Regions from separate parts of the Thalassotalea castellviae genome, predicted to be linked through region 1. Evidence: predicted binding sites of a transcription regulator. Region 1 holds the regulator's gene; the other holds the start of a gene.

Region 1 (11,918 bases):
TTAACAGCTCTGAAAAGGCAGCTACCAGTGGCTCAGAATCTTTTGCCGTTCGATCTGAAATAGAACATGGCAATGGTGGAATATCATTGTCTAATTCTTGCCATCCCCTAGCAAACACGGCATTGACATATGGCGCGTATGTTTCTACTTGCGGACACATAACTAATACGTCTTTTGGGGTTAACTCATCGTCCTCATTAAATTGATGTAATAACCAATCATGTAACCCTTGCACTTCACGTAAGGCACTATGGGCACTGGTGATGACTATAGAATCATCTTGTAAATGAGTAGGAGATGACCGTCTATCAAAAAGTGTTAAAATATCGTCTTGAATATGGGCAAGTACCGATGGTGGTGTTGAATTTCGTTGTTGAGCTGTTTTTTCAAACGCATCAATATTTACTGTAGAATATTGTTGTAATAGCACAAGAAATTCACGGCCTTGTTGACCAAGGTTCGCTAATAATGGATTACCAACTGAGTCATTATTTAATTGATGGTCAGCGGTCCATCGTTCACTATTTTTTATGGCTTGTTTTTCACTTAAAATATCCCCCCAATAATCGACACAAGGATTCAAATGAAAAAAATGAACCTCTGTCACATCGCTTAAAGCATTAATAAAAGATAACCACATAGGAGCCATGGCGTTAATGCCAAATAAACAAATACGCTTTGGAATTAAATGAGCATGATTTGCTAAGTTATCTTGAGCTTTTTCTAGTAAGTTAAGTGGGTTGTAATCTTGCTCTGCGACCAAAAATTGCCATAATTTAGCTTGCCATTTTTCTAATGTGTGAAAATTATCTTTAAAACAAGATTCATTTAATTCGGCCAAAACTGATTGAGAAAATTTACCTGCTTGCCAAGCATCAATCCAATCAGGTCGAAACACAAGGTATTGCTCAAATAAATCGGCGAGTTGACAGGCTAATTGATAACGCTTTAAATTTTCTTGCTTAGTAAAATTTTTATTTAAATGATGTGACGAAGCTTGATCATGCTTTAACCAATAACCCGTTACGGCTGAAAATTCTTCATCTTCAAGTACAATATTTTCGCCTAAAAGTACATAGATACGCCATGACATAGCTTCTCGAGAAAATGGTGACTGTTCAACCCCATCGCCTTTATCGACAAGGGCTCTCACCAATCCCCATAAGAATTGTGCTGGTAACGCGTAATCAATATTAAAGCTGATCCCTCGCTTATTAGCTAAAGACATATTGAGCCAGTGTTGCATGCCCGCATTTTGGACAATAAAGACTTCTTTGGAGAAAACAGGTAAAGGAGAAATTTGTTGAATTTTTTCAACAAGCGCTAATAAATTTTCCATTTTATTGGCGGGATAAAGGTAGATCAACAGACAACCTAATTATCAAATAAGTATTAAATGAATTTAATCATATTGAGGCACAGATCACTAGTAGAATTGGCGTTAAACTCAAACTTTCAAATAACAGTAGTCGTTAAGAAAGTAGTTGGATTTATTGAATAAAATCAAAATGAGTTTGATAAAACTTGCCCACAATAGGTAGATACCTGCGCTGACCGTTAATCGCATGAAATAAACCTAAAAACCAGGCCATTATGACACCAAGACAAAGCAACCAACCAATTAATGGGATAAAAGCCAACATAGCGCCTGTAAGAATTAAACCAAGCGATTGTCGAAGGTGAAAACGCGCAAAAGAGGATTTATGATCGCCATATAAACATAACGCGATTAACCATCCGATGACGGTCAGATAAGAAAGAACAGAGACGATTTTCACCATGTCATATTGTAAACGACTATCAGAATGAGAAAACATAAACTCAACCTTCATTAATTCCATTAACTATAAATCTAGCTGCGATCAGATATCTAAGCAAGACCACAAATGTGATGGTTTTGTGAAAAGTAAGTGAGGTTATTTATAAGGTATTTATTTTAAAGAAGAATATCCTATTAATATTTATTTGTTATAAAAACAATAAATTACCAACAATTCAATCTATAAAATTGATTGAAAATTAAAATCTGAAGTAGAAACAGGTTGTTTAGCACAATGGTCATGTTTTCCATTTACAATGACATTTTGGACATTATTAATAACACCATTTATCAAATATATTGAGTTTAACCTTTTAACTATTTTCTTTTATTTTTAATCATGGATGAGTGAATGCGTTTATTGAATCGCTGAAATTGTGTTTTCATTTGTGTGATTAATCTTGCTTGTTTCTCAGGAGAATTTCTTTGATATGCAATTGACTGAAAGCTTGACATAAGTTGTTGATAATCTTTTGCAAGATGAACGTCAAAATCAGCAATTTGTTTAACAAAGTTATTTTCTATTTGTTCATGACCTTTCTTTAATCCAATATGAGTTAATTTTTTGTGAATTTGTTGATAATAGTAAATCCAACGTGGTGCCCGTGTGTTGACTCTACCCCACCACTGCCTGAGCCAAAAAGTTATAGCAACCATGAATAATGTAGCTGTTATAACCAAGACAGTAGCAAGGTCAAAATTTTCACCAAACCAACGAGTGAATAACTGACTTTGTTTTTCTTGCGTAAAGTTTATAACCAGTTTGGTCCATAGGTAATCAAGCGCTTCAAATTGTAGTAATAATTGACTCAACCAAAAACCTGAAAAGTAGTTATAAACGTCAAAATTATTTGATAATGATTGTTTTTCTAAAAGAAGTTGCTGTGAAAACCCTTGTTCTACACGACTTGGCTCAACCGAAGCCGTAGGATCTACCCTAACCCAACCTTCGTTTTCTAACCAAACCTCACTCCACGCATGCGCATCCCTTTGTAAAACACTAAAATAATTACCTTGGCTATTATATTGGCCGCCTAAATACCCCAATACCATTCTTGATGGAATGCCGGCGGCTCGCATCAGAAAGGTAAAACTACTGGCATAATGTTCACAAAAACCTGCTTTTGTATCGAAATAAAACTCATCCAAACTATTATTGGTTAATATTGGCGGGTTAAGTGTATAGCGATAATTTTCTTGTCGAAATGTCGTTAACACCTGTTCTATTAGCTGTTTGTTATCAGCGTATTTACTTTTAAGCTGCTTGCCAAACCCAACGAGTAATGGATTCGTATCTGGATTAATCGCTAAATATTTATTGTGAATTTCTTCGGTCGATAATAATGCTGGCGGATTACCAATCAAACTCGTCACTGAGTATGATAAAGGCTGGGCAATTTTTTCACGGCTTAAAATTGTACGATCTTTCAATTGGAAGACGACTTTGTTCTGTTTAACGTCTTCTAATTTTGCTACATCTAACGCATACAACCAACGTTGGAAACTAGGCTCAGCTATCACTTGATAGGATAATTGAGGTGTACTTATATCGATATTTTGAACCGACTGTTCAGGTTCAATCAGATCTTGTTTACTTTTTTTACTCCTTCGCCACGTCGTACCGTCAAATTGATCTAAGACAATGGCCCGCCAATACATTTGTCGATAACTTGGCGTGGTCTCGGTAAATTCTACTCGAAATGCTAATTCATTTGATAAAGCTAAACGAGAAATATCACCTATGGTGACTTCGTCACTTAAGCCGGTTTTGGCAGAATTGGCCAGCGGAACATGCCATAAAGGAGAGAGCTTTGGCATAAATATAAATAATACGATGGCAAGAGGTAAACTTTGCAATAACAATTTTGCTGTTTGCTTGATGTGAGTAGTTAAATGATTATCTTTAGAAAAATAATTCAATAACCATGCTAGGTTTAATATTAGTAAACAAAATATTACCACGGTAAAGTAAATTGATTGTGTAAATATAAACGCCGTCGCTAGTATAAAAAGGCCTTGGACAACGAGCTGATAAAAATCCTTTCGGTAGCGTAGTTCAAATGGTTTAAGTAAATAAGCCAAACACAATAAATGGACCATTCCTAATAAAAGCCCTAAATGTTTAGCAGAGATAACTAATAAAAGACAGCCAACAATTGAGACTAAAATTTTTACCCAATTTGCAGGTTTTGCCATATATTGCAAAGATATAGCAAGTTGCCAGAGCAAACATAATAAACTCAATGAAATAAACCATAAAGCCAGCTCGGTCATTAATGCCGATAAATTAAGTAGTTGAATAAAAATCAATTGCAACTTCAGGGCATTAGATAAAGTAATTTCAGCATGGTTGCTAGCTTTAGCTTTTTTATTGCTTCGAAAAGAAAACATGCTAAGCATCCTTTTGATCAAACATACTTTTTATCATTTTAAAGTCGTAAAATATATTAAGCATGATAGATTGCCAGCGCTTTTAAACATTGATTAACATGCGCTTGTCCACTACCCGCTTCAATAAATGCTTCTTGACTTTGACCAGGTAACGATAAACCGAATTCAACCCCACTTTGATGATATTGAAGCACTAAATAGCACAGATTACTGAGTTTATTTTCTACTGTTGAACTTGGCATATCATTAAAATCTAAAATCAAAGCATGACTATGAGGATCACTATGTTGCTTGGTATGCCAAATATTCCTTTTGGCCACTTGTTTCCAAGCAACTTGACTTAAAGGCTCTCCGCGTTGATAACGCTTTAAATCATAAAAGTCGTCACCTTTTGTTAATACACTACTTTCAACCGCTAAATTATCTTCAAGCGGAGCGCTGATATTGTTGTTAGAATAGGATTGGCACTCAAGCGCTTTGGGAAAGCAGATCACGCTAATATCAAACTTTAATTTTGTCCAACATTTGAATAGACCTAAAGGATATTCACTAACAATAATTAAACGACCAAGGTGTTTTTCCCCTCGAGTTTTATATTTTACAGGGATGGTTACGTTTTTTTTATCTTTGATTGAAGCCACTGAGATAGGTTTTTGTTCTGAAAAGGAGAAAGTAAAAGATTGTTTATATTGCTGAGCTGAAATATTAATAGGAATGATAATTTTTTCATCAACAAACCCAAAATAAATACCATTACCGTCCACCTGTAAACCCGCCATATTAAAAAAACTATAAAACATGGTTGTGATAAATAAACTCGTAAATAAATAACTCAAAAGAATGATGAGGTTATTTTGATAATTGGTTCCTAAAATAAAAAGCAAAACGATAAAAAAGATGAAAGCAAGACCAAATCGGCTAGGCAAAATAAAGATATTTCTTTGTGCAAGCTTATGATTAGGCTGACTTGGCATACGTTGATTCAACCAAGTATCAAACTTTTTAGTGAAAAATTGTTTAATTAATCGACTTAACTTACGTAACATAGCTTATGAGCATCCATGATGAGTTAAACGTTTTAATCACTGAAAAATGATGCGCTATCAACTGTACTCAGTATTTGTGTTGAGAATGATTCGTGACCGGTCATTTGACGCCCAACCATTCTATGTTCACAGACGGCACTAAACACTGATTTAATATCGTCAGGAAGGACATGATCTCGATTATCAATAAATGCCCAAGCCTTCGCTGCAGCGATCAGCGCTTTGCCTGCTCTAGGTGATAACGGATTTACGGCTAATTGGCCACTGCGAGAATGTTCAAATAACGCAATAACATAATCGATAACCGGATCTGAAACATAAAGATTACTGATTTGTTTTTGTATTGTTTGTAATTTTTCTAGGGAAATAATCGAATGTATTTCCTCATAATTTAACGAAATATTGGCAGATTTTAATATTTGTTGTTCCGCCTTTTTATCTGGGAAGCCTAATGAAATTCTCATCATAAAACGATCTAGTTGAGATTCTGGCAAGGGATAAGTTCCTGCATGAAATAATGGGTTTTGTGTTGCAATGACAAAAAAAGGTCTGGGTAAAGAATGCGTGCAGCCATCAAGACTAACACTATTTTCTTCCATCGCTTCTAATAACGCACTTTGTGTCTTAGGGCTGGCTCGATTGATTTCATCGGCTAAAACGACTTGGTTAAAAATAGGCCCTTTGTGCAAGGTAAACGTATGTTTTTCTGTATCGAAAATTGACACGCCTATAACATCAGCAGGCAACAAATCGCTGGTAAATTGAACTCGTTGATAATTTAACCCTACTGAAGACGCTAATACATGGGCTAAAGTCGTTTTTCCCATACCGGGTAAATCTTCAATCAATAAATGCCCTTTTGCTAGTAAACAGGCTAGTGCTAATTTGACTTGTTCAGGTTTACCGATCACAAATCGTTCAATCTGTGATAACGCTTGAATGACGAGTTCTTGCATGAATATCCTTTTACTAAAATGGTTTAATAAAAATTTATTGACCTTAATCAACAAGTTCCACCTTTGAGTATGACATGCTATCTGCTCGTTAACAAAGCAGATAATAGAAACTTAAATAGTGCCTGTTATTTCTACATAATAATGAATTGTTTTTACACGTCAAAGTGTCCGTTGATAACTATAATATTAACTTTTAATCAATAAAAACAATCCGTTAATGATATTACTTAGTGATAATAAAAAACATATGAATATAGATTTTTATGACATTGAATATTTAAATAACCCAGAGCCAATTACGCTTAAAGCTGACTTTAAACAGTTTTTATTATCATTAGATGTACCAACCGTGATTGATGTAGCCGGTAAACATGTTGATAAATGTCGTGTTATTGTCACTTTATTACATGGTAATGAACCATCAGGATTAATTGCCATTCACCGTTGGTTGACTTCCTTAGGGGAATTACCGACACCGCAAACGAATATTAGGTTTATTATTTGTTCAGTAGAGGCCGCGAATGCCAGCCCGTTACTAAGTCAACGTTTTTTACCGCATGGAATTGATCTAAATCGCTGTTTTGGTATTTCACGAAATGATGGTTACTATGCTCGAGCTCGACTCATTGAAGAAGCCATTAGAGAAGTAACCCCTGAATTCGTCGTTGACTTACATAACTGTTCGGGTTCAAGTCCTGCTTTTGCTGTATCGCCGACGTTATCAATGAAAGAAATCGCGTTAACTTCATTTTTTTGCGATGCGGTAATTTTATCAGGCTTACAAATAGGCGCATTAACTGAACAAGCTTTTAGTTGTCCAACCATAACAATTGAGTGTGGAGGCAGTAATGACGAACAAGCGCATGAAGTCGCTTTTGAAGGAATACAAAACATCGCTGAATGTCCGCCAAACGTTAATTACCCACAAAAAAAATCCGTTGAGATAATTTGTAAACCCTTACGGTTAACGTTAAAAAACAATGTAGAACTAACCTATAGCCATCACTATGAAGGTGAATGTGGTGTGACGTTATTAGATAATATTGAGCAATTTAATTATGGTGGCGCTCATCAAGGTCAAATGCTAGGTTGGTTAGATTCAAAAGGGTTAAAAAATTTGCAATTATTAAATGAAGATCAAGAAAACGTTATCGACGAATTTTTCACTTTACGAGACAATCAATTAGTCTGTGCAACTCATTTGAGAATATTTAAAGCAACAACAAACAAGTTTATCGCCAAAAATGATTGTTTATTTTATGTCGTTAAACATTCTTTAGGAACCTTTGAAACGTGATAAATAGTTTTTACCTGTGATGAATAATGTTAACCTCCAGCCAAGATTGTCAGTGAAAGATATTGTCTTTGTATGGAATTAGATTTTCTATCAGCCTTCGTCATCGGTTTATTAGGTGGTGGTCATTGTATTGCGATGTGTGGAGGCATTACCACCATGCTTACGTCTGCATTACCGCAACAAATAAACAAAACCCCCTTTATATTAAGCTATAACGTAGGGCGAATATTTTCGTATTCTTTGATAGGTGCTATCGCAGGTTTAACCGGCTCACTCGCAATTAAACACTTAGGATTTCCTATTGTCACTTTAAAAATTATTGCCGGTATTTTTTTAATCTTGCTCGGATTATACATTGGTCAATGGTTATTATGGATATCAAAAGTTGAAGTAATTGGTAAACACCTTTGGCAACACTTATCGCCTTTAAGTAAAAAGATAATTCCGATAAAGAGTGTAAAGAAATCTTTCCTTTTAGGTACCTTATGGGGTTGGTTACCATGTGGTTTAGTTTATTCAACATTAACCTGGTCTTTAGCCAGCGGCAACGCAATAAAAGGAGGTTTGATCATGATGTTTTTTGGGCTTGGTACTTTACCTGCGTTATTGACGGTTTCATTTGGTTTTACTTTTATAAAGCTATTAATGCAAAATAATTATTTTAGAAAAACTATGGCGTTATTACTAATAAGTTATGGTATCTTGACGCTAAAATTTGCATATACACAAATGTTCTAATACCATACTCGAAGTGGATAATTAACTTAGATGTTAAGGAAAATATGTACAAGAATCAAAGCGCATCACAACAACATATTCATTGCCAAAATTGTAGCATCAGTGAACTTTGTCTACCGTATTCTCTTGATGAAAAAGAGTTAGAAACCCTTGATGAAATCATTGACCGGAAACGCCCTATCCATAAAGGTGAGCAGCTTTTTCAAGATGGTCAAACTATGCAGTCCTTATACGCTATACGCTCTGGCACTTTCAAAACGTTTACGGTAAACGAAAGTGGTGAAGAACAAATTACCGGCTTCCATTTAGCAGGAGATTTATTAGGGTTTGATGCCATAGCAGAGTCTGAACATCCGAGCTTTGCAAAAGCATTAGAAACTTCAATGGTTTGTGAAATCCCCTATAATACCTTAGATAATTTATCTAATCATATGCCAAAGCTTAAAAAGCAAATCCTTCGTATGATGAGCTCTGAAATTAAAAATGATCAAGAAATGTTAACTTTATTGAACCGTAAGAATGCTGAGCAGCGTCTTGCTACATTTTTATGTGCCTTAAGCGCCCGTTATCACGCTAGGGGATTATCAGCCACTGAGTTCAGGTTGACGATGACTCGCAGTGATATTGGCAATTATATCGGCTTAACGGTTGAAACAATTAGTCGCTTATTGAATCGATTCAATAAAAATGACTTAATTAAAGTTGATGGCAAGCTTATTACGATTTTAGACAGCGATAAGCTTGAAGATTGTGCTGCGCTATAGCAGCAGATCACTCTCCCACATACTTTTCCTTGCGTAAATATTTCTCAAACATCTGTAAAGTATTTGCTTGCTTAACTTTTCCTTCAATACGACCAATTTATTGATTTAAAACAATCTTCAACTATGTGTTATATAAGAATATAACTATACTGATAGTAAATCATTAACATGAGTTATTCTGGAGCGAATATGGAAAAGTATCATCAAATATTAGCAATCATAGATCCAACCACTGAAGATCAAAAAGCCTTAAAAAGAGCGATTGAATTAGCCAAACAAACTCAGGCCACCATCACAGCTTTCCTTTCGATATATGATTTTTCTTATGAGATGACTACCATGCTGTCAAACGATGAGCGTGAAGCTATGCGCAACTCGTTAATTAATGATCGTATTCAATGGTTGAATGAGTTAATTAACGTTTTACCACACGATAATATTGCAATAGATACTAAAGTAATTTGGCACAATAGACCTTTTGAACCCATTATTGAAGAAGTATTAAATAATGGCTATGACATAGTCATTAAAGGGACACATCAGCACGATAAATTAAAATCAGTCATATTCACGCCAACTGATTGGCATATCTTAAGAAAATGTCCCTGTCCTGTTTTATTAGTGAAAGATCATTTATGGCCGATGAATGGCAATATTGTCGCGGCACTCAATGTAGGCAGTGCTGAAGCAGAGCATCAATCTTTAAATGTAAAAATAACAGAAGAAGCGATCAATCTATCAAAATTGATCAAGGCAAATGTTCATTTGGTCAACTCTTTCCCTGGCACTCCCGTTAATATCGCAATTGAGATCCCTGAATTTAATGCAAACGAATACAACGAATCCATGTTAAGTCATCATATAGAAGCGATGGATGAGCATGCTCAACAGTTTGCAATCAGTAAAGAGCACACCCATGTGGAAGAAGGTTTACCAGAAGATATCATTGTCAGGCTGGCAGACGAATTAGATGCAGAATTAGTGATCTTAGGTACTATTGGCCGAACAGGATTATCCGCTGCCCTGATCGGGAATACTGCTGAACATTTAATTGATAATTTAAACTGTGATGTTTTAGCCTTAAAACCGGATGGATATGTTTCACCACTTGCCAATTAACGCTTATGTTAAAGACCATTTTATCAATGTATTAAATAATAAGTTTAATACGCAAACAAGGTAACACATTGCTTGTTTTATTTACTAGGGCCGTTTTGCTGAAATAGCAAAGCGGCTTATTTTTTCAGTAAAAATATTTATTTTTATTTTTATATTTATCAAGAAAATTAATTAACAAAAGTGATGAAAGAACTTTAACAGACTAATGTTGATTGATTCTGATGGAGACAATTTAAAATAACAGCCCAAAACGGCTCAACATCAACGTTAGATATGGTGTTGTTTGTCTTTAAAAATAAAAACACTGATCTAATTGATCAGTGTTTTACATTACCACGTAAATATTTAACCTTTTTGGTTAAATTTACGGAAAGCCAACCCTATTAAGCCCAAAGCAAAAATAGCTAGTGTTGAGGGTTCAGGAACGTCTGTTTGAGGAGAGTATGCGCCATATACAGCAGAGCCAAAATGTGCACTTCCCCCTAGAAATGTATGATTTTGATTGACGAGATCTAAAAGGTAATAACCATTAGTATAGTCATTAGCATATAAATTCCCATTGGCATCAAAAGCGATCGTTTCACTTGCTGGTGCAGACATTAAAAAAGTAGAAACTAGTGTATTAGGATCAATAACATACAATTGACCAGAGTCAACAGCAAAGATGGTACCCGCAAGAAAGGTTCCTAAAATAGTTTCTACATTGGTTGTTGCAACTGATATTCCATCGTATGAGCTATGCCCTACAAATGCTCCTAAATAAGTTGTCGCCGCATTAGAGGTATTGATACTATATAAACCAGTACTGGTAGCGCTTAACAAGTTGTTATTTAAATCAAAGGTTGCTGACTCTGAACTCCCTTGCCAAAGTCCACTGCCGATAAGTGAGGTTGAGCCATTATTAATGTCAACTGAATAGACAGTAGTACCATTTATCCCAAAAAGTGAGTTACTATTATCAAAGGCTAAGCCTAAATTCCAAAGACTCGAACCTAAAACGGTAGTTGTGCCTGTATTAGTATCAAACACGGTTAATGGTGTACCTGCACTTATGGGATCTGAACCATAAATTAATGCTGCATTTGATGTACAACTAATGGCCAATGCAAAGCTAGTAACTAAGCCTTTCAGAAATTTGTATTTCATTTGAGTTATCCTTCTAATCCCTTTTCATCAAAAATGAAAGGTATTTATGTATGGCTAAAAGTACGTTAAAAATATTAAAGTGCATAAAAGATGCCATCTCAGTAATCCACTAAGAATCATAAAGTTACAGAAGACGGAATTATTATGCTTTTACTTATGTAAAATTTCCCGACAGCACGTCCGTTCAATTTTCAGAAATGATTTATAGCGTTAATGGCTTTTTTATACACGTTAATAATGATGTTATGACTGTCAAAATGAAAAAGAATTTGTCGAATACAAGATAATTTATTTACCATAGAAAAAGAGCCACTATTGAAAAATAGTCGCTCTATATTGACGTAATAGGCTATTAAAATAACGTCTTGGTTTTCTTTGTGACTTCACCGCTATCTAGTACTATGATTCTTCGAATTAGCGTTAATAATTTCCCACCATTTGTTGCTGCTTTAAAGACTCTTCTGTTGAATCATGACTAGTTTTAAGTTTGATGACAACGCGTCGATCATAAAAACTAACTTCTTGCTGATTATTAGCGACAACCGGAGATTCTTCTCCATAAGCAAATAAGTTGATGCGTTCAGCTGTTATTCCTTTATCTATTAAAGCATGTTTAACCGCATTGACTCGAGCAATTGATAA
Region 2 (11,918 bases), on a different contig from region 1:
GTTGTCGACACTGACAAAGCGATGATTAGTAGCAAGACACTTACTGCTATGATTTTATGGGCAAATTTAAATTGAAACACTCACAACTCACTTATTATTATTAATCCACTTCTACCATATCATCGCCACTGTGAAGTTCCAATATACGGTGAAAATTACATAGATGAATTTTTGTAAAGTATTAGCAACTCTTAACTGGTAAAATAAATTGTCCAACAGAAAATGAGCAAAAACATTGAATAATCAGCCTTATAATCCATTACACGGCATCACCTTAAAAGTATTAGTTACTGAATTAGTTGAATATTTTGGTTTTAAAGCCTTAGGGAAAGAAATTAAAATTAAGTGTTTCACTCATGATCCAAGCATTAAGTCTTCATTAACTTTTTTACGAAAAACACCTTGGGCAAGAGAAAAAGTCGAAGCTTTTTATATCAAAAACAAGCAAAAGCTCCACAACCTGTAATCTTCACTTGTTAAAAAAATGAATATGCTTATTCATTAGTTTTCTAATTAATTTGATAAATTTGATTGTTTATCCCTTTAAAACTGGCAAACTCTTTTCATCATCCCTAAAAATTAACTTCACATGAGTGAAATCAATCATTACATATTAACTTGGCAGTGCCCCGACACCTCTGGTGTGTTAGCAAAAGTAGCACAAAACTTATTTGAGCATGGTGCGTTTATTACTGAAACTGCGCAATATAGTGATCCTGATACCGATACTTTTTTTTCGCGTATTGCCTTTGATGATCGCAACATGACCGTGCCAATGGAAGAATTCAGCCGAGGTATTGAAGAGCTGGCAACGCCACTACATATGCAGCATCAATTACGTAATGTTGAAGATGTTCCAAATATTGTCATTGCCGTTTCAAAAGACGATCATTGTTTAGTTTCACTTCTGACAAAATGGAAAGCCAATGTTTTGCCCGTTAACATTGTTGCGGTTGTTTCAAATCATCTAGATTGTCAGCCTCTGGTTGATTGGCATGATATTCCTTTTCATTATTTGCCGATGGAAGCTGGAAAAAAAGCCCAACAAGAAGCACAAATGCTAAACATCATTGAGGAAACTCAAGCAGATCTTCTGGTATTAGCCCGTTATATGCAAATACTCTCGGATGATATGTGTGATAAATTACGCGGCCACGCCATTAATATCCATCATTCCTTTTTACCTAGTTTTAAAGGAGCTCGTCCTTATCATCAAGCTCATAAGCGTGGGGTAAAAGTAATTGGCGCGACTGCACATTATGTGACAGCTGACCTTGATGAAGGTCCTATTATTGTGCAAGAAGTAAAGCCTATTAACCACGCTTTCACCATCGAACAGATGGTGCATTTAGGTCATGATTTAGAAGCGGTAGCTTTGTGTCATGCCGTAAAAATGCACGCCGAACAACGTATTTGTTTAAATGGTGATAAAACAATTATTTTAACTTAATATCATTTAGTGAAAATTTTTTTGCTATTTCTCATTATGGCGTTATGAATTTCTTTGGCATTAGGGTATAAAAGCCCTAATGCACAATTAGAGTTTAGTCACAATGACAGTTCAATATAAAATATCTCCTTCAAACCTCAACAGTCATTTATTTGATGTAAGTATTCACTTTCAAAGTGAAGCCGATAAAACCTACACGCTTTCGCTTCCTGCTTGGTTACCCGGTAGTTATATGATCCGTGATTTTGCGAAAAATCTGATTGCGATCAATGCAACGGATGAACAAAATAACCGACTTGAGTTACACGCCATCGACAAACAAACGTGGCAAGTTACAGCAAAAAATAAGCAAACTACACTCAACTATCAGGTATTTGCTTTCGACTTATCCGTAAGAACCGCCTATTTAGATAATCAACGCGGATTTTTTAATGGCAGTTCAACATTCTTGGCCATTGAGGAGCTTAAAGAACAAGCCTGCTCTTTACACATATCTTCTCCAAGTGATCATTCACATTGGCGTGTAGCAACGGGATTACCTCGAAGTAAAAATACCGCTAAGTATGCCTTTGGCGAATATTATGCCGATGATTATGCTCATCTTATCGACTGCCCTGTTGCCATTGGCGATTTCGACAGTTTTGAATTTGAAGTGGAAGGCGTGATTCACCATATGGTTTTCACCAGTAAACATTATGGTGACCGTGCCAGAATTTCATCTGATGTGAGTAAGCTTTGCCAACACCATATTAATTTATTTGGTGAAGTTCCTTTTAAAGAATATTGGTTTATTACCCATTTATTAGCCGATGGATTTGGTGGCCTTGAACATAAAAACTCCACCATTTTACAAGCCAGTCGTTTCGACTTGCCTAATCCCAATACTCCACATGAGTTATCAGATGATTATCAAGCATTTTTATCGTTATGTTCCCACGAATACTTTCATGCTTGGAACATATGCCGAATAAAGCCTAAAGCCTTTATTCCTTATCAACTAGATAAAGAGTCTTACACGGAACAATTATGGGCGTATGAAGGAATCACGTCGTATTATGATGACTTTTCCCTATTTCGTGCAGGGATCATTACTTTTGAAGCCTATTTAGCCATTTTAAGTAAAGCTGCAACACGTGTGTATCGTGGTAAAGGCGAACTTAAACAAAGTGTCACTCAATCAAGTTTTTATACTTGGACTAAATTTTATCAGCAAGGTCCTGACGCCGTAAATAATATTGTTAGCTATTACGTAAAAGGCTCTTTAATTGCTTTATGGTTAGATTTAACCATTCGCGAAAAATCATCAGGTCAATACAGTTTAGACCATTTAATGAAAGAATTATGGATACATTTTGGTCGTCCAAATATTGGTACTCAGCAAGAAGATTTTATTAATATCGTGAATATATTGTGTAATGAAGATATCAGTGACGATATTAAAAATTTACTAAATACCGCCAAACGAGTTGAATTGTCTGAATTATTAAGCAAGGTTGGCGTTTCATTCAATACCAGTAAATTCAAAGAACTGAATAAAATGGAGACCACAGTTACCACAAACTATGTACCTTACATAGGCGCCCACTATAAGCCACAGTCAATCGGCTTAAAAGTTAGTCAAGTGATTGAAGATTCTCCTGCCGCCAAAGCCAGTTTAGCCGTAAACGATGTCATTATAGCTGTCGATAATATGCATGCTACGGAGAAGTCGATACAACAACTAGCCAATTATTTACCTGAAAATAGTGAGGTGATTTGTCATTATTTACGTGATGATCAGTTATTAACGAGTACATTGCAGTTTAAAGACTCACCGTTAACTGGCGTCACTTTATCTGAAACAGACAAGGCACTTAGTCAAAAATGGCAGGTCATTATTTAACGCTGTCGTTATGACTTTGACATTGAGTGTAAATATTAACGAACAATATCGTCAAGACTATGTGTAGGCGAAAGCCGCACAAATTAGTAACAAAAGTTACTTTATATTACACTTAGCCAAAGTAAGACAATAACAGCAGAGAAACTAAAATGATCAAAATTGAAAAAGTGCATCACGTTGCTTATCGTTGTAAAGACGCTAAAGAAACCGTTGAGTGGTATAAAGATAAGCTAAACATGGATTTAGTTCTCGCTATCGCTGAAGATGAAGTCCCTTCAACCAAAGCACCTGATCCTTACATGCATATTTTCTTAGATGCAGGCATGGGCAATGTATTAGCTTTTTTTGAACTACCAAACTCTGATGATATGGACCGTGACCGTAATACGCCAGCTTGGGTGCAACATTTGGCGTTAAAAGTTGCTGATGTTGATGCTTTAGTTGCCGCAAAAGAGTCATTGGTTGAAAAAGGTGTTGATGTATTAGGCCCCGTTCATCATGGGGTGTTTAAATCAATTTATTTTTTCGACCCTAGTGGCCATCGTTTGGAATTAGCCGCGGATATTGGTACGCCAGAGCAATATAAACAATTAAATGACGTTGCACATGCCATGATAGATGAATGGGCAGTGACAAAACGTGCCCCTAAACATGCAGCATGGTTACACGAGCACGATTAACGTTACTCTGTAGCAGTTAATTATTTTTGGATGCATCATTGAAAGCCCATATCCTAGCTATGGGCTTTTTTATTACTTGATCAATCTCGGCTTAAAATTCATTAACTTAGCGATGAAAAGATAGCTTTATTTTGGTAGACAATCACTAATCCACGAAAATATTCGTATAAAATTCAAACAAGCCTAGCGTAAGATAATGGCTATTAATTTTGTAAGACATTGACCATTAAATAACAAATACGATAACTATTAATAAATTTGTAACATGATTTTAACAAAGAAAAACAGTAAGTTAATAAATAAACATCAATTAAATTGTCAATTAATTTTTATTTATTACTTGCTCCATTCGTTCACTTCGGTAAAGTATTTCCAGCTACAAAGTAGCAATAATAAAAAGGATGATGTTGCACGGACAGCAATATGTATTCAAAGAATATGATAAATTCGAATAGGGATGGTTAACTAAAGTTAAGGAAGATCGTTTATTTCTTGTCCAGGGGGACAGTAGGGATAGCCTAAAAAAGTGTCAAGATGACCAAAAAAAATAAAAGACTAGGGAAGCTTAATAACAATACTGGAACATTGTATAAATTACTCAAAATTACAGGGACTGTGCTAATAGGTTAGGATTACCACTTAAGAATTGGACTATAATATTTGCAGTTTAAGTCAAATTTATAATCTCATGAACGACGGCAATGCCGTCGTTTTTTCTTCTTTAAATCGAAAAAAGCGATATATTTTCATTGAATTTCCCTTTTCCTCGCAAACTAACGTAAAATAGCGTTATTGCTCGTTAACCAACTTCGAAAATTATGTCACGTAAGAAAAAATCAAGAAAACCGGGTATTGCTCCTATTAGCGCCAACAAAGAAGATAGAAAAAAAACCGTAGAAGTGAGCAATAAAAGAGTCAAGAAAAAGCACGGTAAGGCGCCAGGCAACCGTCAACAAGAAGCACAAGTTAAGCAAAATAAAAATGCTGCTTCAAAGACGAATAAAGATCCAAGAATTGGCAGTAAAACGCCCATCGTCTTAACCAAAGCCCCGATGGCGGAAAAACAATCCACACCGAAACAAACTAAAGCCTCGCCAATAGCGGCCATCCGAGTTGTTGATAACCAACAAGCGTTAGAAGAAGAGTTATATGAAATCGAAGCGGATGCTCGTATTCAAGAGATTTTACAAAAACAAGACGATGAAATAGCGCTAAGCGAAGAAGAAATTGACTACTTTAATTTAAAAATGGATCGTCATAGCAACCTAAGAGAGCAACTAGGCTTAGATGATGACGATGAATTAGTGTCAACAGAGCAAGCTAATACTGAAGTTGATGAAGACGCATTGTGGGATAAGTTAGACAATAATAAATTTTCAGATTTCGAGTAAGGTATTTAAATGTTTGCAAATCCATGGAGTTACTTAATCGTAATCGCTGTTCTTATTGTTGCATCCTTAGCGTTTTATGCGATTAAACTCTTACGACAATTAAAAAAACAAACCGCACAGCAAGCGCAAGCAGAGCAAGAACGTCAGCGTTCTCTCAATCAGCATGACAAGAAAATACTCGACAGTATTGTGATTATCGTCAGAGCAATGAAAGAAGAACAATGTGATATTTCTGAAGGTTGCTGGCGACTGTCGGTATTGCTCGACTCCCTCAAAACCAGCGAAAATCATCATCAACAATTTCCTGCTATCTTTGAGCTCTATGAAGCGATAAAACATATGCCGATTTTAGAAGCACGTAAAAAACTTGAAAAACGAGAGCGAATGAAACTCGACTTTGAGCGGGTAAAAATTGAAGCGCGATTAGCCGATGCAGTAAAAGAAAATGTAAACACTTTACATCAATATGCTGCTGAAAGGGTCGCCGATCTTACTTAGTATGTGAGCTACATTAGCTGATATTTTATTTAAGACAATAGTTCACCTAAAGCTTGAGCGTGATCAATAACACAAGCTGTCACTTCATTATAATAAGCTCATAGTTTTTTAGTTTAGTGAACGCTCATGCAAGCCAATCAATTTTTCGACAGCACACTATTAAATAAGTACAACACCAGTGGTCCTCGCTATACTTCGTATCCAACCGCTTTAGAATTTCATGATGATTTTTCAGATCAAGACTTTATTAAAGCAATAAAAAACTCTCCTAATCGTGAATTATCTTTATATGTTCACATTCCGTTCTGCCATAGTCTTTGTTATTACTGTGGCTGCAACAAAGTAATTACCCGCCATCGCAGCAAAGCTGACACTTATTTAGAGTACCTTGCAGAAGAAATTAATGCGCGCGCCGAATTATTCACTGAATACACAGTAAAACAATTACATTGGGGTGGTGGTACACCAAGCTTTTTAACGCATCAACAAATCACAAAACTAGTGACGTTATTAAAATCGAAATTTCATTTTGCAGAACACGTGGAAATGAGCATTGAAATAGATCCTCGTGAAATTGAAATGAATTTAGCTGAACACCTCTATGACTTAGGGTTTAATCGCATTAGTATTGGTGTTCAAGACATCGACCAAAAAGTACAAGAAACCATCAATCGGGTGCAATCTACCGAATTTATTAGTGATTTTATCGCTCATGCTAAAAAAGTAGGCTTCAAATCCATAAATATAGATTTAATTTATGGGCTACCTCATCAAACCATAGAGACCTTTACCAGAACTTTACATAAAGCTCATGAAATGGATGTTGACCGTATTTCATTATTTAGCTACGCCCATCTTCCGAGTCGGTTTGCAGCACAACGTAAATTACGCGATGAATGGCTGCCGAATGTACAGCAAAAATTTGCTTTAATGAAACTCGCCATCGAAAAACTGTGCGGCTTTGGTTACGACTTTATTGGTATGGATCATTTTGCCAAACCGAATGATGAACTTTCTATCGCGCAAAGAAATGGCACTCTTCATCGTAACTTTCAAGGGTATACCACTCAAGGCAATTGTGACCTTTTAGGGCTAGGAGTATCATCAATCAGTAATATCGGACACTCTTTTTGCCAAAATATTAAAGAGCTTCAAGAGTATTATAAAGCGATTGAATCAAGAAAAAACGCGCAGATTAAAGGAGTAGAATTAAACCAAGATGATGTGATCCGCGGCGAAGTGATCCGTGAATTAATGTGTAATCTTCACCTCAATAAACATACTATTAGTCAAAAGTACGATATCCAATTTGATGATTACTTTTCAGAAGATTTATTGCTGTTAACACCTTTTATTAATGATGGTCTTATTGAGTTAACGGAAGATGCCATTCATGTCGATCAAAAGGCACGTTTACTGATACGTATAATTTGTATGAGTTTCGACGCCTACATGAAACAACACATCAATCAACAACGTTTTTCACGCGTGATTTAATTAAAAAAATCACTCGTGAAACAGTCGAGGTATTTTTAGATAGCATAAATCAGCCTTTACTCTAAATACCCTAAAATAAACTGCTCACTATCACTGGTGATGGCTAAGGCTACCTCGTTTTCTTGATCAACTTCTTGGGCAAAATTAACCCACTGGTAATAAACATTTCGATGGACTTTTGCCATCAAATTTCGGCGAACGGTGACGTAAAGACCGCCATCGTCAGAGATAGTCAACGGATGCTCTTTAGACAAGATAAACGTATCATCTAAATTGGTAGTTAGTTGCATGACGGTTTGTTCATCATCTAACCAAATCCATTGTGTGATCAACAATGGGGCATCTTCTACGGTAATTTTGACTTTTTCTACCGGGGTAACGAGAAAATATTCATCGGCTTCTTTTTTCAATACCGAAGCAAATAGTTTAACTAGAGACATGCGCTTAAAGGCCGTGCCATTATGAAACCACTGGCCATCCGCTTTTATCTGGAGATCTATTTCGCCACAATATGGTGGGTCCCACAACTCAACAGGCGGCATTTTTTGTGTGGCATTTGATTTAAGTTGTTCTGATAACTTATCTAAAGACATGATTTCACCTAACGGTAATAAGCGGTCATTTATAGTAACAAACGATGAGATTTATTGAAAAATAAAGTCAAAGGTACATCTTTTGGACACTTTAGCGATAAAGCAAAGATTTTTCTTGTCAATCGAGATATAAATGCAATATACTCTCCGCGCTTTTCCTGTCACCTATAGGACAAGGCGCTTCAAGTAATATCAGTGGTGGCTATAGCTCAGTTGGTAGAGCCCCGGATTGTGATTCCGGTTGTCGTGGGTTCAAGTCCCATTAGCCACCCCATTCTCATAGCAAAATAGTTACCTTGGCAAATTTACCGAAAATCAAATTTTATATTTATTTGGTAATAAATGCTGACGACTCTTTTTCTAATTCAGTGGCTAACCTAGCAAGCTCAACACTTGATTCTGCAATATTATCTGTGGCATGACTGGTTTCGGTAACACCAACATTTAAGGTTTCTACATTTTGTAGAATTTCTTCAACCACAACGGCTTGTTCTTCTGCTGCCGTCGCAATATGTGCACTTAAGTCAGTGATCTGATGCATTTCACTTTCAACCACTTTATTTAACTCCATCACTTCTTTTGCATGCTCTTGCACATCTGTTGCATATGTCACACTACTTGACATAATTTCAACGGACGAATTTGCACCATTGACTATGGTGTTGATCATATTATCTATTTCTTTGGTTGAATCTTGAGTTCGCTGTGCTAGTTGTCTTACCTCATCGGCTACCACAGCAAAACCTCGCCCTTGCTCTCCGGCTCTTGCTGCTTCTATGGCTGCATTTAATGCCAGCAAGTTGGTTTGATCAGCAATGCCTTTTATTACATCGAGTATATGAACAACTTGGTCAAAATCACTTCTGACGCGTTTAACACTTTGTTCTGATTCTTGAATTTGAGTCGCCATGCTCATAATTGATTGATAAGTTTCATTGAGTTTATTTGAACCATCGAGTACTTTCCCTTGAATGTTATCTACCGCTGTTGATGTGGTTGCTGTACTTTGGGCAATTTCGTTCACCGTAGACCCCATTTCTTGCATCGCAGTAGCGAGTTGTTCAGAAATAGATTGTTGTTCCGCAACGGTTTTATTCGTTTGTGTGGTGATTGCAGCTAATTCCTCAGAGGTGGAAGCTTGTTGTAAGGAAATTCCTGAAATAGTGCTCACCATACTTGATAGGTTTGCCACCATGTGTTTAATGGCCTTTTGTAATTGACCAACTTCATCAGTTGAGGTTTGCTCAATGGTCATCGTCAGGTCACCACTGGCCACTTTTTCTGCAACAGCCGCCACTTCAATGATTGGTGTTGAAATTCGTTTTGCAAACCACAACCCCGTTACCGCAATAATAAGAGTAAAGATGAGCATTAATCCCATCATAAAATAAGTGTTACTTCTAATTGAAGCGAACGCTTCAGGCTCATCTATCTCAGAAATTATCGCCCAATTAAACGAACCAAATTCAATACGGTCAAATGATGACAACACTGGGTTGCCATTATAGTCTTGTATAATATTCGTATTCTTCTCACCTTGTAATGCTCGTTTAACCGCTTCAGTGTTAACACCATTATTGGCAACAGTGCCTGCAAAACTCGCCTTTACTGAATGACCTTTGGGATCAATAAATGAGTTACTTCGCATCCTCAAATCACTACCAACTAAATAGCTTTCACCGGTTTCTCCCATACCTTCTCTGATACCCATAATGGTTTGAATGCCTTCAAGTGGAAGTTGCAACGCAACAAATAACGAAGTTTCCCCATTCGCGCCAAGTAATGGTTGCGCAATAAAAGCGGCGGGCTCATCATTACTTGGCGCATATGGGGCAAAGTCTATGATGTCATATTGTTTCGTTTGGCTCACTTTCTTGATTAATGTTCCCAAATTTGTGTTAGCGTATGTCCCCTTTAAAATATTGGTATTAAAATCAGCTTCTTTAGAAACAGTATAAAAAATATGGCCATCAGGATTAATCAAAAATAAGTCGTAATAACCGTATTTTTCAATATATGTTTTATAAAATTCTTCATTGTTAGACGTCATCGGATTAAACGCTTCGGCAACATCAATTTCAGAAATAATGGCCCACCGAACACCACTGTTAAGCTGAATATAATCCCAGCTACTCACCACCGGATTATCGTTATAATCCATTATAACTTGCGTGCCTTTTTCACCATTGAGTGCGCTATTTGCAGCTTTAGTTTCAACGGTATTTTTATTAGCAAAAGATGCCATAACAGAATATTGACTAGGATTTAGATAAGAATCAGAGCGCATTAATTTATCTTGTCCTACTAAATAAGACTCTCCTGTTTCCCCCATCCCTTCTCTATGCCCTAAAATAGCATTCAATTTATCAATGGGTTGTTGATAGGCAATATAACCAATGCGTTTTCCATTTACTGTAACCGGTTTGACCGCAAATGCAGCTGGGTCGTTATTACTTGGAGGATAAGGAAGGAAGTCACCAAAATGACTGTCACTACCATCATTGTTACTCGCTAAATTAAACGCTTTCTCAAACGAAGTACCGGATAAATCAACGGTGATCTTTTGACCTAAATCACTTTCTCTTGTAACAGAGTAAATAATAGTGCCGCGTTGACTAATGATAAAAAAATCATACCAACCAAAGTTAGTCAGTAATGATTTATACGCTTTGTCGTATTGATCCAATCGAGATCGCCACTTAGGTTTATTTGAAAAATCTTCGGTTAACACCTTAATTGCATCTTGAAGTTCACGGTTGTTGGCGAGCATTTCTAATTGAACGGTATTGTTTGCAAAGTAATCTTCTACTTGTGTTTTCTTAAGGGTGGTGATTGCCGTTAATTGGTTAAATGCCTGATTTTGCATAGTATCAGCGAAATTAACGAGTACGCCCATATCTCCTTTACGTTCGTCAAAATAGTTTATGATAGTTTGTTTTTTAATTTGATTAATGGCTGTTAGCTGATTATAAACTTTCGAAGAAATATCTTCTGAGCTATTCATGGTAGAAATAACACTAATAACAATAGCGGGAATTAGACCCAATAAGATAAACGCCGAAGTAAATTTATTTTTCAACGTATTAAAGTTAAACATATTTTGGTTGCCTATTGGTTATAAATCCATTTTTGTTTGTTTATTGGTAGAAATTTTTGTTAAAAATCTGCGGTTATTGAAAGCGCTTACTTCATTAATAAAAATATAGTAAGCCAAATTAATTAGATCAATTTTCTCCAATAAAGTTTTAATAACAATAAGTGATTAAAACTTTTCCTTATGTCATAAACTGGCTGCTAGCCATCGAAAATAACAGGAATAATACAAAACAGATAAGGTATTGCCTGTTGTATCTTTCAATTCTCCTCTTGCCTTTCACTTAAATAGCACATGATTGTCACATGCTTGTCATATGGTCTCTTTACTGTGAGCTTATGAACATCATAAATAATGTTTACCGACATGATTGTCGGGTTTTACTCTGGTGTGTAAAGTCACATAGTTATCGCCGTTTCATCATGGCGATCAAATGGCTCTCACGATCAGGTGATGGTTATATGCAGCTTTTGATCCCATTGATTTTACTATGCAAAGATGGCCAAGCTGGGTATGACTTTTTCATGATTGCACTTGCCGCATTTGCTGTTGAGCGAAGTGTATATTTCTCAATGAAAAACACTTTAAAACGTCCTCGCCCTCCTGCGGTTATTCCTTATTTTTTTTCGATGGTTACTCCTGCAGACCAATTTAGTTTTCCTTCAGGTCATACCATGGCGTCATTTCTTTTGGCGACATTAGTTATTGCTTACATGGGCAGCGAAGCTTTTTTAATCGTTATTTGGGCAGCAGGGGTTGGGCTTTCACGCATCATTTTAGGCGTTCATTTTCCTACGGATATTCTAGCAGGAGCCAGTTTAGGCACATTCATT

Evidence for each region. The regulator FNR, encoded in region 1, switches genes on or off when oxygen is low (the NO sensors DNR and NnrR bind a similar motif). The targets are predictions, from matches to a motif close to TTGATCTAGATCAA.
Region 2: a site for FNR is predicted at 5,955-5,968, ahead of hemN (oxygen-independent coproporphyrinogen III oxidase). Genes of this name have one in related genera too.

What each region holds. Positions count from the first base shown of each region.
Region 1 covers NZ_JAVRIF010000013.1:37,765-49,682, reverse strand. The annotation lists gene recC (exodeoxyribonuclease V subunit gamma) at 1-1,366, opposite strand, end outside; gene RM573_RS16975 (DUF4870 domain-containing protein) at 1,491-1,817, opposite strand; gene RM573_RS16970 (transglutaminase TgpA family protein) at 2,138-4,210, opposite strand; gene RM573_RS16965 (DUF58 domain-containing protein) at 4,267-5,256, opposite strand; gene RM573_RS16960 (AAA family ATPase) at 5,289-6,212, opposite strand; gene RM573_RS16955 (M14 family metallopeptidase) at 6,460-7,509, shown strand; gene RM573_RS16950 (sulfite exporter TauE/SafE family protein) at 7,582-8,247, shown strand; gene fnr (fumarate/nitrate reduction transcriptional regulator Fnr) at 8,292-9,011, shown strand; gene uspE (universal stress protein UspE) at 9,201-10,130, shown strand; gene RM573_RS16935 (PEP-CTERM sorting domain-containing protein) at 10,476-11,276, opposite strand; gene pdsO (sortase-associated OmpA-like protein PdsO) at 11,697-11,918, opposite strand, start outside.
Region 2 covers NZ_JAVRIF010000004.1:181,436-193,353, forward strand. The annotation lists gene RM573_RS09545 (methyl-accepting chemotaxis protein) at 1-80, opposite strand, end outside; gene RM573_RS09550 (VF530 family protein) at 236-466, shown strand; gene purU (formyltetrahydrofolate deformylase) at 590-1,450, shown strand; gene RM573_RS09560 (M61 family metallopeptidase) at 1,554-3,332, shown strand; gene RM573_RS09565 (VOC family protein) at 3,482-4,012, shown strand; gene yihI (Der GTPase-activating protein YihI) at 4,831-5,403, shown strand; gene RM573_RS09575 (DUF2489 domain-containing protein) at 5,413-5,901, shown strand; gene hemN (oxygen-independent coproporphyrinogen III oxidase) at 6,028-7,398, shown strand; gene RM573_RS09585 (DUF1285 domain-containing protein) at 7,455-7,991, opposite strand; tRNA gene RM573_RS09590 (tRNA-His) at 8,190-8,265, shown strand; gene RM573_RS09595 (methyl-accepting chemotaxis protein) at 8,320-11,088, opposite strand; gene RM573_RS09600 (phosphatase PAP2 family protein) at 11,424-11,918, shown strand, end outside.